Regions from separate parts of the Polaromonas sp. P5_D5 genome, predicted to be linked through region 1. Evidence: predicted binding sites of a transcription regulator. Region 1 holds the regulator's gene; each other region holds the start of a gene.

The links. Region 1 encodes LexA, which represses DNA repair genes until DNA is damaged. Its sites were predicted from a motif close to ACTGTATNNNNATACAGT; they were not measured.
Region 2: the regulator LexA is predicted to act here: its motif matches at 1,402-1,419, upstream of imuA (translesion DNA synthesis-associated protein ImuA).
Region 3: the regulator LexA is predicted to act here: its motif matches at 2,032-2,049, upstream of ACXJKE_RS02145 (DNA topoisomerase IV subunit B).

Annotation. Positions count from the first base shown of each region.
Region 1 is NZ_JBFUMJ010000002.1:1,091,513-1,096,159, forward strand. It holds gene ACXJKE_RS11785 (D-2-hydroxyacid dehydrogenase family protein) at 1-996, opposite strand, end outside; gene ACXJKE_RS11790 (hypothetical protein) at 1,143-1,535, opposite strand; gene lexA (transcriptional repressor LexA) at 1,672-2,376, opposite strand; gene ACXJKE_RS11800 (asparaginase) at 2,523-3,479, shown strand; gene adk (adenylate kinase) at 3,576-4,232, opposite strand; gene kdsB (3-deoxy-manno-octulosonate cytidylyltransferase) at 4,419-4,647, opposite strand, start outside.
Region 2 is NZ_JBFUMJ010000009.1:23,414-28,060, forward strand. It holds gene ACXJKE_RS22050 (disulfide bond formation protein B) at 1-231, shown strand, start outside; gene ACXJKE_RS22055 (hypothetical protein) at 453-1,253, shown strand; gene imuA (translesion DNA synthesis-associated protein ImuA) at 1,448-2,293, shown strand; gene ACXJKE_RS22065 (Y-family DNA polymerase) at 2,253-3,698, shown strand; gene ACXJKE_RS22070 (error-prone DNA polymerase) at 3,706-4,647, shown strand, end outside.
Region 3 is NZ_JBFUMJ010000001.1:446,985-451,631, reverse strand. It holds gene ACXJKE_RS02155 (SDR family oxidoreductase) at 1-492, opposite strand, end outside; gene ACXJKE_RS02150 (MFS transporter) at 684-1,904, opposite strand; gene ACXJKE_RS02145 (DNA topoisomerase IV subunit B) at 2,096-4,066, shown strand; gene ACXJKE_RS02140 (hypothetical protein) at 4,063-4,647, shown strand, end outside.

The sequences.
Region 1 (4,647 bases):
TTGCAAGGCCCCCGGGTTGACGATATTGGTGGGCGTGCCCTTGATGAAGTTGACGACGTTGTCAAACGCCGCGCCAAAGTACAACTCATAGCTGTCCTGTTCAACATAGCCAATATGCGGCGTGCAAATGCAGTTTTCCAGGCGGAGCAGCGCATGGCCTTGCAGGATGGGCTCCGACTCAAAAACATCGATGGCCGCCAGGCCGGGCCGCCCGCGATTGAGGGAGGCGATCAATGCTTCCGGCTCGATCAGCTCCGCCCTTGATGTATTCACCAGCAGGGACGTGGTTTTCATGCGCGACAGGTCTTCCAGCGTGACGATACCGCGTGTCTCTGCGTTGAGTCGCAGGTGAAGGCTCAGTACATCGCTTTGCTCAAAGAATTCGGCTTTGCTGGCCGCGACTTCAAAGCCATCGGCCTGTGCCCGCTCCAGTGATGCGTCGCGGCCCCAAATGACGACACGCATACCGAAGGCCCTCCCGTAGCCAGCCACAATTTGCCCGATCTTCCCGTAGCTCCATACCCCCAATGTCTTGCCCTTGAGGACGGAGCCAATGCCGAAGTTGGGTGGCATCGAAGCTGACTTGAGCCCTGCCTGCTGCCAGGCGCCATGCTTCAAGTGGGCTACATAGTGCGGAATGCGGCGCATGGCGGTCATCACCAGTGCCCAGGTCAGCTCCGCGGGTGCCGTAGGAGACCCAATGCCCTCGGCAACCGCGATGCCGCGTTCTGTGCAAGCCGCGACATCTATATGGCTTCCGACACGGCCTGTCTGGGCAATCAGCTTGAGTTTGGGCAGCTTTTCAATAACTTGCCGGTTGAGCTGGGTTCTCTCCCGGATCAGGACGATGACATCGGCATCCTTGAGGCGGACGGACAGCTGGCCGATGCCTTTAACGGTGTTGGTATAGACCTTGGCGGGGTAGGCCTCCAGCTTGGCTGCGCAGTTCAGTTTCCGCACCGCGTCCTGATAGTCGTCGAGGATCACAATATTCATGCCGATATTGTGCCTGCAAGATTTTTCTTCCTTGCCGCCGGGGTCACTTCCGACTGGGGATTTTGTATCTCAAGGAAACGCACCAGACGGCGCCGCAAAGCGCATAGGCCCGGGCTGAACTTCTGGTGGGAAGCTTGCCGTACCAGTTATCTCAAAGAGGTTTCTCGCTGGCTCATGCGCTCAAGTTCCGCGCAGACGTCGGCCATGCGGCCGGATATCACCATGCGGCCAGCGCACGCTGGGCCGACATTGGAGTCAAACTCACGGACAACTCGCAGCCGGCTGGGTCGGGACGCCTTGACAGAGCGTTGGACGGCAAGAGTACCAGTGGCGCGGGCAGACGGGCCGCGCATTGCCGCGAAATCGCCGGAAGCAAAGGGTAGCGCAAGCTGGTGAGATCTGGGCTGCGCGCCGGCTGGCGCGGAAAAACGGCTTGCCCCAGCCATACCCTGCGCCGGCAAAAACAATGACACCAATGCCTGCACGGGTGCCAGCAGGACTGACGACATTGGTGTATGTGAAAAACTGATGATTCCCATGATGAACTCCTGTATGAGAGAGGTTTACACAGGCAGGATTGCAAACTGGCAAATTGCCAGGAAGGCCCCGGCACCAGGGTGTTGGCCATCACAACGGCCAAACGCCCGCCACCTGGTGCGTGGCCAGGTGAACTGCCTACATCAGCATCGTGTTGCGAATGAGGCCGACGGCCAGGCCTTCCAGTTCGAAAGGCTCGCCGGGCTCGACCACAATGGTTTTAAAGTCCGGGTTTTCGGGCAGAAGTTCGATCAGGTGCTTGTTGCGGCGAAAGCGCTTGACGGTCACTTCATCACCCAGCCGGGCCACGACAATTTGACCATTCTTGGCTTCCTTTGATTGCTTGACGGCCAGCAGGTCGCCATCCATGATGCCTGCGTCCCGCATGCTCATGCCGCGAACCTTGAGCAGGTAGTCGGGCTGGCGCTGAAACAGGCTGCTTTCAAAATAATAGGTTTGCTCGACATGTTCCTGCGCGAGAATCGGGCTGCCAGCAGCAACCCGCCCCACCAGAGGTAGGGCGAGTTGGGCCAGGCTTTGCAACGGCAGGGAAAACTGTTTGATTCTGGATTCGTTCAGGCTGCGAAGGGCGTCATTGCGCAAACGTATGCCGCGTGAGGTCCCGCTGACCAGCTCGATGACGCCTTTGCGGGCCAGTGCCTGCAAGTGCTCCTCGGCGGCGTTGGCAGAGCGAAAGCCAAGCTCAGCGGCGATTTCAGCACGGGTGGGCGGGGCGCCCGTGCGCGCGATGGCGCTCTGGATCAATTCCAGAATTTGCTGCTGGCGCGCAGTGAGCTTGGGAGCCTCAGAGGGAAAATGTGGAAAGTTATCGAGTGTGCTCATCACTGTTGCTCCTTGAATCACAACTTCAGCCCGCTTGCGTATTGCCTGTTGCCTGTTGGCTTTGGGTACGCACGTTGCTGTAGCTGTTTTAATATCCAGTAACTGTATTTTCATCCAGTTTTTAAAAGATTGCAAGTTTACGTTTTATGTATCCTCAAAATATTGTGATTCTGGGCACTGGCGGCACGATTGCCGGGCAGGCTGCGAGTGCGTCGGACAACATCGGCTATACCGCCGCCCAGGTGGGCGTTGAGCAGCTGGTCGTGGCGGTCCCGTCCTTGGCAAGGTACGGCCCCTTGATGACCGAGCAGGTCGCGCAGGTCGACAGCAAGGACATGAGCTTCGAGGTATGGATGCAGCTGGCCAGTCGGGTCAATTACTTTCTGGCCCAGCCGGACGTGCAGGGCATTGTTATCACGCACGGAACGGACACGCTGGAAGAGACGGCATATTTCCTTCATGCGGTGTGCCGCCCCGATAAACCTGTGGTGCTGACCTGCGCCATGCGGCCCGCGACGGCGCTGGTGCCTGACGGCCCCCAGAACATGCTGGATGCCATGGCGGCGGCGCGTCATGCGGGGGCGAGGGGTGTGGTTGCGGTGTGCGCCGGAACCATCCACAGCGCGCTGGACGTGCAGAAAGTGCATACCTACAAGGTTGACGCCTTTGACTCTGGTGATGCGGGGCCGATTGGCTATGTGGAGGAAGGATTCCTCAGGTTAATGCGAAATTGGCCTGAAACCCATGTAGAACGAGCGCAAGCAGCTATTAAAATAATAGCGAACTCCGTGGTTCCGGTCCAGTGGCCGCACGTTGAGATCGTCATGAACCATGCCGGCGCCAGTGGTGCGGTCGTGGACGCGTTGCTGGCGCAGGGTGTTCAGGGGCTTGTAGTTGCCGCCACGGGTAATGGCACCTTGCACCATGCGCTGGAGGCGGCCTTGCTTCGCGCGCGGTCTGCGGGGGTGCGGGTCGTCCGGTCGACAAGGTGCCTCAATGGTCGTGTCTTGCCCACACCCGGGGATCTGTTTTCTGATTCGCAGGGGCTGAGCCCCGTGAAGTCGAGAATAGCGATGATGCTCGAGCTGTTGGCGCAAAGCTGAACCCTGCCTTCCGATTTCAGTCTGCCGGGAACTGGAATGAAAAAAGCCGTCAGACTGACGGCTTTGGGGTGCAGATGGACTCGCTGGAGGCTCGATTCAGCCCGCCAGCGCTTTGAACGCGCGGGCGGTGATCTCGTCAACACCGCCCATGCCGCTGATGGCTCGGTATTTGGGAGCCAGGTCGGGCTCTGCCTTGGCCCAGCTGGAGTAATACTCAACCAGCGGGCGGGTCTGGGCGCTGTAAACCTCCAGGCGCTTGCGGACAGTTTCTTCCTTGTCGTCATCGCGCTGGATCAGCGGCTCGCCGGTCACATCGTCTTTGCCTTCGACCTTGGGCGGATTGAACTTGACGTGGTAGGTGCGGCCCGAAGCGGGGTGCGAACGGCGTCCGCTCATGCGCTCGATGATGGCGTCGAAGGGGACGTCGATTTCAAGAACGTAATCCAGCTTGACGCCGGCAGACTTCATGGCGTCGGCCTGCGGAATGGTGCGCGGAAAGCCGTCAAACAGAAAGCCCTTGGCGCAGTCGGGCTGGGCAATGCGCTCTTTGACCAGATTGATGATCAGGTCGTCGCTGACCAGCGCACCCGAGTCCATGATTTTTTTGGCTTCAATGCCCAGTTGCGTGCCGGCTTTGACGGCCGCACGAAGCATGTCGCCGGTGGAAATCTGGGGAATGCCGTACTTCTGGCAGATGAAGGTCGCTTGCGTCCCTTTGCCCGCGCCAGGTGCGCCCAACAAAATCAGTCTCATGGATGTCCTCGGATTTTATGAATTCTTGAAGTCAGCCCGAACCGCCGGCCGGTTTCCGCAGGGGCTGCTTGACAGGTATGGAGGGCTGCCGACACGTCCTGCAGGCCTCACACTTGTGTTTTTCCCAAGGATAGCATGCACCCCTGACAGCAACTTACGAGCCGGCGTTATGCCGGGGAGGGCAGGTCAGGAAAACAGCTTGCGGGCGAGGTCCAGGTCTTCCGGGGTGTCAACGCCCGGCCCGGGCGCGTCGCCGGTGATGTGCACGGCGATGCGATGGCCGTGCCACAGCGCCCGGAGTTGCTCAAGGCACTCCAGTTGCTCGAGTGGCGACTGGGGAAGGCGCGGGAACTCCCGCAGAAATCCCACCCGGTAGCCGTAAATGCCGACGTGCCGGAGTGGCCGGGGCAGGCTG
Region 2 (4,647 bases), on a different contig from region 1:
CTGCAGTGGTATCCGCCTGAAATTGCCTCTTGCGGCCGCGACTTTTACGGAATGATTGAAACCTTTCCGCTCAAACGCGCCATTCCCATGATCTTCAAGGGCAGCGGCGACTGCACCAAGATCGACTGGACCTTTCTGGGCGGCTCGATTGCCAACTGGTCTTTCCTGTGTTTTGTGGCTATTGCGGTCGTGGGCTTGCTGCTGATCGCACGCCAGGCGCGCAAGCGCTGAATCGACCACATCGCCAGTTTGGCGGCGCATTGCCCCCGGCCAGCTCATGCTGCGAGCTTGAGGGCCGCAGCGACGCACCCATAGCCGAAGCATGTAATTTTTCACCTGAAAAAGGGGATGGCGCCAGCCGCGCGCCATGACTAGACTGAATATCCAGTCGCCGGTTTTACCGGAAGGTCAGCTCATCAACATTGCCGCGCTGCGGCACAAGGATGGTCCCCATGGCAGCAGGAAGGGTGTTATCGCGCTTTGGCTTCCCGGTCCTGGCGAGTGCCGGTGCCGCTGCCAGTGCCTATTTCCTGGGAAACCAGCCGGTGGTGCCGGTCAAGTTCTCCACGTGGAGAAACACGACGAATCCACAACAGCCGGAACACATGACCGTCAAATACGGACGGGGTTCGTGGGGTCATTACGAAGATTTCCGGATGGGCAGTGGCCCACCCCGTACAGATTTGCCAAAGTTTGGCGCCGTGAACCAGCTGACCGGCATAGACGAGTCCAAGCCTTACTCGAACCTGGCCTATGGCAGCCATACACCGACCGAGCACAGGGACCGCTTCCTGGCGCGTCCGGCCCCAGAAAGCGATCGCAAGAAGGGACGGGAATACCGCTATGACTCCAAGGAGGCGATGCGCGCAAAGGTGTCGGTGTTCGAGCTCTGGAAGCTCAAGCAGATGACGAGCGAACGTCAGCAGCACGGCGTGTTTCACCTGTTCGGTGAGGCACCCGACCCCTACACGACGCGGTGCATGACGCACATTGAAACGCTGGCGAGTGTTCGTGGCCAAAAGTTGTCTCCCCAAAACCCTTCAAAGGTGGCGCACGAGTTTCATGAGCTCAACCCCTCCACCACCGAGAAGCCCAAGCTGAAAACCTATTCGGTGGAGGGCGTTCAGCGCCCTGGCAATGTGCCGGTCGGCACCCCGGTCAAGAACCACCCCGGCACGCTGGACAAGGCGTATTGGGAGGCGGCCGACAAGGGCGCCCACAACGTGGGCCGGCCACTCCCGCCCAAACTCTAGACGCGCGAGAACAGCGGTACCGCCGGCAAGCGCGCTGCATCCTGATTTGCAGGGAGGTGCCGGTTTTCCCGGTGGCTCCGGGGTGAATAATTCTCGACTGGGGTACCCGGGTTTCATGCAGGTTGGCAGGGCATCGAATCGATCATATACTGTACATAAATACAGTATATCCAGCTTGATCCGGACCACCTTCCATGCCCACCCTTACCGCAATGCCCAGCGCTTTGCCGGACTTTGCCGACGCCCTGAATGCCCAGGTTTGGCGGGCCGGCGAACTGGGCAGCGCGAGTGTGCAGACGGTGGCCACAGGTTATGCGGCGCTCGACCTGGCCTTGCCAGGAGGAGGCTGGCCGCAGGGCGCGCTGGTTGAACTGCTGCTGCCGCAGGCGGGCCAGCAGGAATGGGGTTTGCTGGCGCCCGGCCTGGCCCGGGCCCTCAACCAGCCCGCCGCACCGGATGAGCCTGGCGCGCAACTGACGGCGCTGGTCGGTGCGCCTTATCTGCCGTTTGGCCCGGCGCTGGGCGCGCGCCAGATCGACATGCGGCGGCTCATCAGCATTCACGGCAAGCCCGGTGACGCGCCTTCGCTGCTCTGGGCCACGCGAGAGGCGCTGCAGTGCGCTGACGTGACCGCCGTGCTGGCCTGGCTGCCGGATGCGCGCAGTGCCCACCTGCGCCGCCTGCAGATTGCCGCGCATGCGCACCACAAGCTGCTGTTTGTGTTCCGGCCGCTGCGGGCCCAACACGAATCGTCACCCGCGCCGCTGCGCCTGCTGCTGGAAGGCGCTGTGCAGGAGGGCGGCAATCTGCTGGTCCACGTGCTCAAGCGCCGCGGCCCGCCACTGGCTGCGCCGGTGCTGCTCGACACCCGGCCCGCCCGGCTGTCAGCGCTGCTGGCAGCCAGTCGCGACAGGGCCCGGCAAAAGCGGGAAGAGCTTGCCCCCATCCTGCTGCCGTCGCTGGTGTCGCTGCCTGTTACTTCACCCCGGAGCCCCATCCATGCGTTGCTGGATCGCATTGCGCATCTCGATCACCACTGACGCGGTGCAGCAGTGGGGCGAGGACGCCGCTGCATTGCAGCGGGCGGTGGCCAGCCTGGCGCTGGGTTTTACGCCGCGCGTGGCGCTGGTCGACGAAGCGGTGCTGATGGACGTGACGGGCAGCCTGCGCCTGTTTGGCGGGCTGGCGCGGCTGATGCAGCTGCTGGCGCAGAAAATTGAGCTGTTTTTTGAATCAAATCAGGCTGTTGCCCTTATAGAACGTGCGCAAGGTGCTACATCTTTGATAGCGCTAGGGCGTCTTCGGATGCGGGAAGGCCAAGCTGGCGTGGTGAAGAAACGCGTGGCCGACCTGCCCATGCACACTCTGACGGCCGCACGCCCGCACCTCGGTGTGCTGGAGCGCATTGGCTGCCGCAGCTGGGACGACCTGCTGCGCCTGCCGCGTGACGGCGTGGCGCGGCGTTTTGGCGCCGAGCTGCTGGAGGCGCTGGACCGCGCCCGCGGCACCGTAGCCGACGACTATGAGTGGCAAGTGCTGCCCGAACACTTTGAGGAAAAACTGGAGCTCAATGCACTGGTCACCCATGGCCCCGCGCTGATGGCGGGCGTTGAGCGCCTGCTGGTTCACCTGCACGCCTGGCTGCTGGGGCGGCAGAGCGGGCTCTGCGCCCTGAAAATCATCTGGCACCTGGACAAACGCCGCGATGTGCCTCCGACCGGCGAGCTCGAGATTCGCACCGCCCAGCCCGCACAAGACCTGCGTCACATGGCACGCCTCATCTCAGAGCACCTGGCGCAGCAAAAGCTGCCGGCGCCGGTGCACAGCCTGACGCTGCAGTCGCTGGCCACCGAGCTGCTGGCCGATTCGGCAGCCGCCACCGGCAGCCTGTTGATGGAAGCGCGCCGGCAGGGCGACAGCGTGGTGGAGCTGGTCGAGCGGCTCAGCGCCCGCCTGGGTGATGCCAATGTGCAAGCCTGGCAACCTTGCTGCGACCACCGGCCCGAGCTGATGCAGCGCTGGGTGAGCGCCAGAAGCGCTATTAAATCAATAGCTGCTTGCGCAAAGCCATCGGGCGCCAGAGGCCTAAAAGGTTTAAGAAAAGCCACTTCCCACATTCCAGAAGCCCGGGCTGAAGCCTTGTACCCTGCCTGGCTGCTGCCCGAGCCGCTGAAGCTGCAAGCTGCAGGCAACAGCCCGGTGTACCAGGGCAAGCTGACGCGCCTGGCCGGGCCGCAGCGGCTGGAGGCTGCCGAATGGCTGCTGGCCGATCACGAAAACCGCAGCGCTGAGCCGGGCCTGTGTGAAAAGCCGTGGGCGTTCCGCGACTACTACATCTACCGCAGCCAGCAGGGCAGCTTGCTGTGGGTTTACAGCGAAAGGCTGGGCTCTGCCGCCCAGGCCGGCCGGCAACGCACCTGGTATTTGCACGGCTTTTTTGCCTGAGGCCCGCATGCCTGCCTACGCACTTCCCGATTACGCCGAACTGCACGCGCTGAGCAACTTCAGCTTCCAGCGTGGCGCCTCGCATGCGCAGGAGCTGGCCGAACGCGCTTCCGAGCTGGGCTACCAGGCGCTGGCCGTCACCGACGAATGTTCGGTGGCCGGGGTGGTCAGGGCGCATGAGGTGGCAAAAGAGATGGGCCTCAAGCTGCTGCCGGGCGCGGAATTTTTGGTGCAGGCGCCCGATGCCTTCAGGCTGGTGGTGCTGCCGCACAACGCGGCAGGCTGGGGCAACCTGTGCGAGTTCATCACCGAAGCGCGCAAGGCCGGTGACGTGGTGGAAAAAGGCAGCTACCGCGTCGCGCTGGGCGAAACGGATTTCTCCCGGCTGGGGGATTGCGAAATTTTGCTCGCGCCCATGCATGAAGCAGGTGCGGGTGCTATCAATACAGAAGCGCTTTGCGCTCATTGCACCTGGGCTGCAGGCCTTTTTGGTATCAATGCCTGGCTGGCGGTGGAGCTGCTGCAGGGCCTAGACGACGCGCTGCGCCTGCAGCAGCTGCAGGAGGTTGCGCAGCGCACCGGCATACGGCTGGTGGCGGCGGGGCATGTGCTGATGCACAAGCGCTCACGCAAGCCGCTGCACGATGTGATGACCGCCATCAAGCTGGGCAAGCCGGTGCACGAATGCGGCTTTGCGCTGCAGCCCAATGCCGAGGCGCACTTGCGGCCGCGCATGCGCCTGGCCGAGATTTACCCCGCCAGCCTGTTGCGCGCCACGCTGGAAGTGGCGGCGCGGTGCAATTTCAATCTCGATGAGATTCGCAACCTGTACCGCTACCCGCAGGAAGACATGGTGCCGGCGGCCGAAACGCCTTCGCGCTGGCTGCGGCGGCTGACCTGGCAGGGTGCCCACACCCGCTACCCGCATCACATACCGCACAAGATCAGG
Region 3 (4,647 bases), on a different contig from region 1:
GCCCGTCATGGCGAATTTGGTGGCGCTGTAGGCTGTGCGGCCCGGCACACCGATCAGGCCCGCCAGGCTGGAGACCGCCACGATGCTGCCGTGGCGCACTTTTAAGTAAGGCAAGGCGGCATGGGTGCACCAGACGCTGCCCCAGAGGTTGATGCGCATCAACTGTTCGTACCAGGCCAGGTCCTGGGCCTTGACGTCTTCAAAAAGGGCTTGCGCCGACATGCCTGCGTTGTTGATCAAGGCATCGATTTGCCCGAACCGGCCGATGGCGGCGGCCACCAGCTGGCGGCATTGGTCCTCTTGCGACACATCGGTTTTGACGGCCAGGGTCAGCGCCCCATGGGCAGCGCATTGGCCCGCAACCTCATTGAGCAGTGCTTCATTGCGCGCGGCCAGCACCAGCGCCACGCCGGCGCCGTGGGTTTTGGCCAATTGCCGCGCCATTTCAGCGCCTATGCCGTCAGAGGCTCCGGTAATTACTATTGTTTTCATAGCTGCTTGCGCCCGTCCTGATTGGGCCGCAGCCCAAAACACACATAAAACCCCTGGGAAGGGCCTTGCGCTAGAAGCAGGCCCAGACCTGGTTGGCGAGTGTGAACAGGAAATCCGGCCGTGTGTAGAGGGCAAACACCCCCAGCGACGCGATGATCGCAAGCGTCCACAGGCCGATTCTTTTGGCCATCTCAGGCCCCTTGGGGCACGGCCGCGCGTGCAATCGGTGATTCACGCACCGGCAGGTTCACCAGCGCGGCAAACACGCCCAATGCAATCGCGATGTACCAGACGATGTCGTAGCTGCCCGTGCGGTCATACAAATAGCCGCCCAGCCAGACGCCCAGGAAGGAGCCGATCTGATGGCTGAAGAAGATAAAGCCGCCCAGCATCGACAAGTGCTGGATGCCGAAGATCTGCGCCACGACGGCGTTGGTCGGCGGGATGGTCGACAGCCACAGCAGGCCCATCAGGCTGGCAAAGATGTAAACGCTCAAGGGGCTCAGCGGTGCCGCCAGGAACACGGCGATCACGATGGCGCGCGAGAGATAAATCGTCGCCAGGATCTTGCGCTTGGCAATTTTCTGGCCCAGGGAGCCTGCAATATAGGTGCCAAACACATTAAAGAGGCCGATCAGCGCCAGCGCATAGCTGGCCACCTGGGGAGACAGGCCCTTGTCCTTGAGGTAGCTGGGCATGTGCACGCCGATGAACACCACCTGGAAGCCGCAGACAAAGTAACCCGCCATCAGCAATTGAAAGCTCGGGTATTTGAAAGCCTCCCGCAGCGCCTGAAGGATGGTCTGCTCGCGTTTGGCAGGCTGCCCGCCGGTAAAACCGCCTTCGCGCAGGCCCAATGCCAGCGGCGCAATCAGCAGCACCGCGCCGCTCAGCACCAGCAAAGCCTCTTTCCAGCCCAGGCTGCTGATCAGCAAACCTTCGGTCGGCACCATCAGGAACTGGCCGAATGAGCCCGCCGCCGCGGCCACGCCCATGGCCCACGAGCGTTTGTCGGCCGAAATATTGCGCCCGATCACGCCGTAAATCACGGCATACGTGGTTCCGGCCTGTGCGGCGCCAATCAGCACGCCGGCTGTCAGGGTGAACAGGAAACCGGTGGGCGACAGCGCCATGCCCACCAGGCCCAGCCCGTAAAGCAGGGCACCGCCCACGATCACGCGGAAGGCGCCAAAGCGGTCGGCCGCCATGCCGGCGAAGATGCCGAACACGCCCCAGGACAGGTTTTGCACCGCCAGCGCAAAGGCAAAAGTCTCGCGCGTCCAGCCCTGCGCCTGCGTGATGGGCTGCAGCCAGAGGCCAAAACCGTGGCGAATGCCCATGGACAGCGTGACGATGGTGGCGCCGCAGATCAGCACCTGCAGCATGGAGAGTTTTTTGGTGTCGGTGGTCATGGGCGAGTCGCCTCGAGTGGCGAAAAAAGGAAAGGCCTGAGGCGGCCGGGAGGCTCTTTGCCGACTGTAACGAAAATGGCGAAACACTGCCGGGGCCGTCCTTCGTTCCCATCCATGAATCAGGTGAGCTGTATGTTTGTACAGTGACTTTTGCGGCCCCGACTACAATTGCGGCAATTCTTTCATCTGCCATGGCTGACAAACTACCCACCGAATATTCCGAAGGCTCGATCCGCGTGCTCAAGGGCCTGGAGCCCGTCAAGCAGCGCCCGGGCATGTACACCCGCACCGACAACCCCCTGCACATCATCCAGGAGGTGCTGGACAACTCCGCCGACGAGGCCCTGGCCGGCTACGGCAAGAAGATCAAGGTGACGCTGCATACCGACGGATCGGTGAGCGTTGATGACGATGGCCGGGGCGTTCCCTTTGGCCTGCACCCGGAAGAAAAGGTGCCGGTCATCGAGATCGTCTACACCCGGCTGCACGCCGGCGGCAAGTTCGACAAGGGCAAGGGCGGCGCCTACAGCTTTTCGGGCGGCCTGCACGGCGTCGGCGTGAGCGTGACGAATGCACTGTCCAAACGCCTGGAAGTCACCTCCTACCGTGAAGGTATGGTCGCCCATCTGGTGTTCTCCGGCGGGGACGTGACCGAGAAACTGCACCTGCGCAAAAACGGCGAGGGCGACCGCAAGACCGGAACCACCGTCCGCGCCTGGCCCGATGCCAAATACTTTGAATCGGCCGCGCTGCCCATGGCTGAACTCACGCACTTGCTGCGCAGCAAGGCGGTGCTGATGCCCGGCGTCACGGTGACGCTGACCAACGAGAAAACCAAAGACGTCCAGACCTGGCTCTACAAGGGCGGCCTGCGCGACTACCTGATGCAGACCCTGACCGGCGACCCGGTGATCCCGATGTTTGAGGGCGAAGGTTTTGCCGACGCTTCGCACGAGAGTTTTGCCGAAGGCGAGGGCGCGCAGTGGTGCGTGGCCTTCACCGAAGAGGGCCAGCCGGTGCGCGAAAGCTACGTCAACCTGATTCCCACCAGCGCCGGCGGCACGCATGAAAGCGGCCTGCGCGACGGCCTCTTCAATGCCGTCAAGAGCTTTGTCGACCTGCATTCGCTGCTGCCCAAGGGGGTCAAGCTCTTGCCCGAAGACGTTTTTGCCCGTGCCAGCTATGTCCTGAGCGCCAAAGTGCTCGATCCGCAGTTCCAGGGCCAGATCAAGGAACGCCTCAATTCACGCGACGCGGTACGGCTGGTGTCGAGCTTTGTGCGGCCGACGCTGGAGCTCTGGCTTAATCAGCACGTCGACTACGGCCGCAAACTGGCCGAACTGGCCATCAAGGCCGCCCAAACCCGGCAGAAAGCCGGCCAGAAGGTCGAAAAACGCAAAGGCTCCGGCGTGGCCGTGCTGCCCGGCAAGCTGACCGACTGCGAAAGCCGGGACCTGGCGCACAACGAAGTCTTCCTGGTCGAAGGCGATTCGGCCGGCGGCAGCGCCAAGATGGGCCGCGACAAGGAAAGCCAGGCCATCCTGCCGCTGCGCGGCAAGGTGCTCAATACCTGGGAGGTCGAGCGCGACCGCCTGTTTGCCAACACCGAAATCCACGACATCGCGGTCGCCATCGGCGTCGATCCGCACGGCCCCAATGACACGCCCGACCTGAGCGGCCTGCGCTACGGCAAGGTCTGCATCCTGAGCGACGCCGATGTGGACGGCTCGCACATCCAGGTGCTGCTTTTGACCCTCTTTTTCCGCCACTTCCCCAAATTGATCGAATCGGGTAATGTCTATGTGGCCCGGCCGCCGCTGTACCGGGTGGATGCGCCGGCGCGGGGCAAAAAGCCGGCTTCAAAGGTGTACGCCCTTGATGAAGGCGAACTGACCGCCATATTGGACAAGTTACGCAAGGATGGCGTAAAAGAAGGTGCCTGGAGCATCAGCCGCTTCAAGGGCCTGGGCGAAATGAGCGCGGAACAATTATGGGAAACCACACTCAATCCTGACACCCGTCGCCTGTTGCCCGTGCAATTGGGCAACCAGGATTTTCTGCAAACCGAGACGCTCATCACCAAGCTGATGGGCAAAGGCGAGGCCGCAGCGCGCCGCGAACTGATGGAGTTGCACGGTGACAGCGTCGAGGTGGACGTTTGAGGCTTCTCCTGTCGTTTGCGCGTGTGATGGGCATCGTGGTACTGGTGCTTGCCGCATTCTGGGCGACGGTGGCACTTGCGCGCCATGAATTCATGGCCTCCGGATTTGCTTTCGCTCTTGCCGCAGGTGGTTTGTGTTTGTCGATTTTTTCAGAGAAGGCCATCGCCAGAAAGAAGCAGCAGGCGGAGAAGGAGGTCACGTTGGAGGCGCTGCTGTTTAGCGACAGTGCGCTGGACGTGCCATTTCGCTGGTTTCGCTGGCTCTGTTTTGTCGTTGCGCTGTTGCTGATTTTTGGGGTAACGGGTTTGCTGGCAAGGGCGACCTGGCAGGAAGGGAAGTTGGTTCCCGTGGCCTTGCTGAGCAGTTTTGCTGTTCTATTGTTTGTGTACATTGGCAGTTTGTTTGTTTCAGGTTATGCCGCATGGCAATCCGGCAGCGCGTTGAAGGCGGATTTGCTGGGCCTGAGGCTCTGCGGCTTGCCCGCTATCGCCTGGAAGCATATTCGCGGTATCGACCTTAAGCAGTTTGAAGTCAAGGGGCAAAAGAAAGCCATCTTGATGTTGGCGCTTGATCCGGCGACG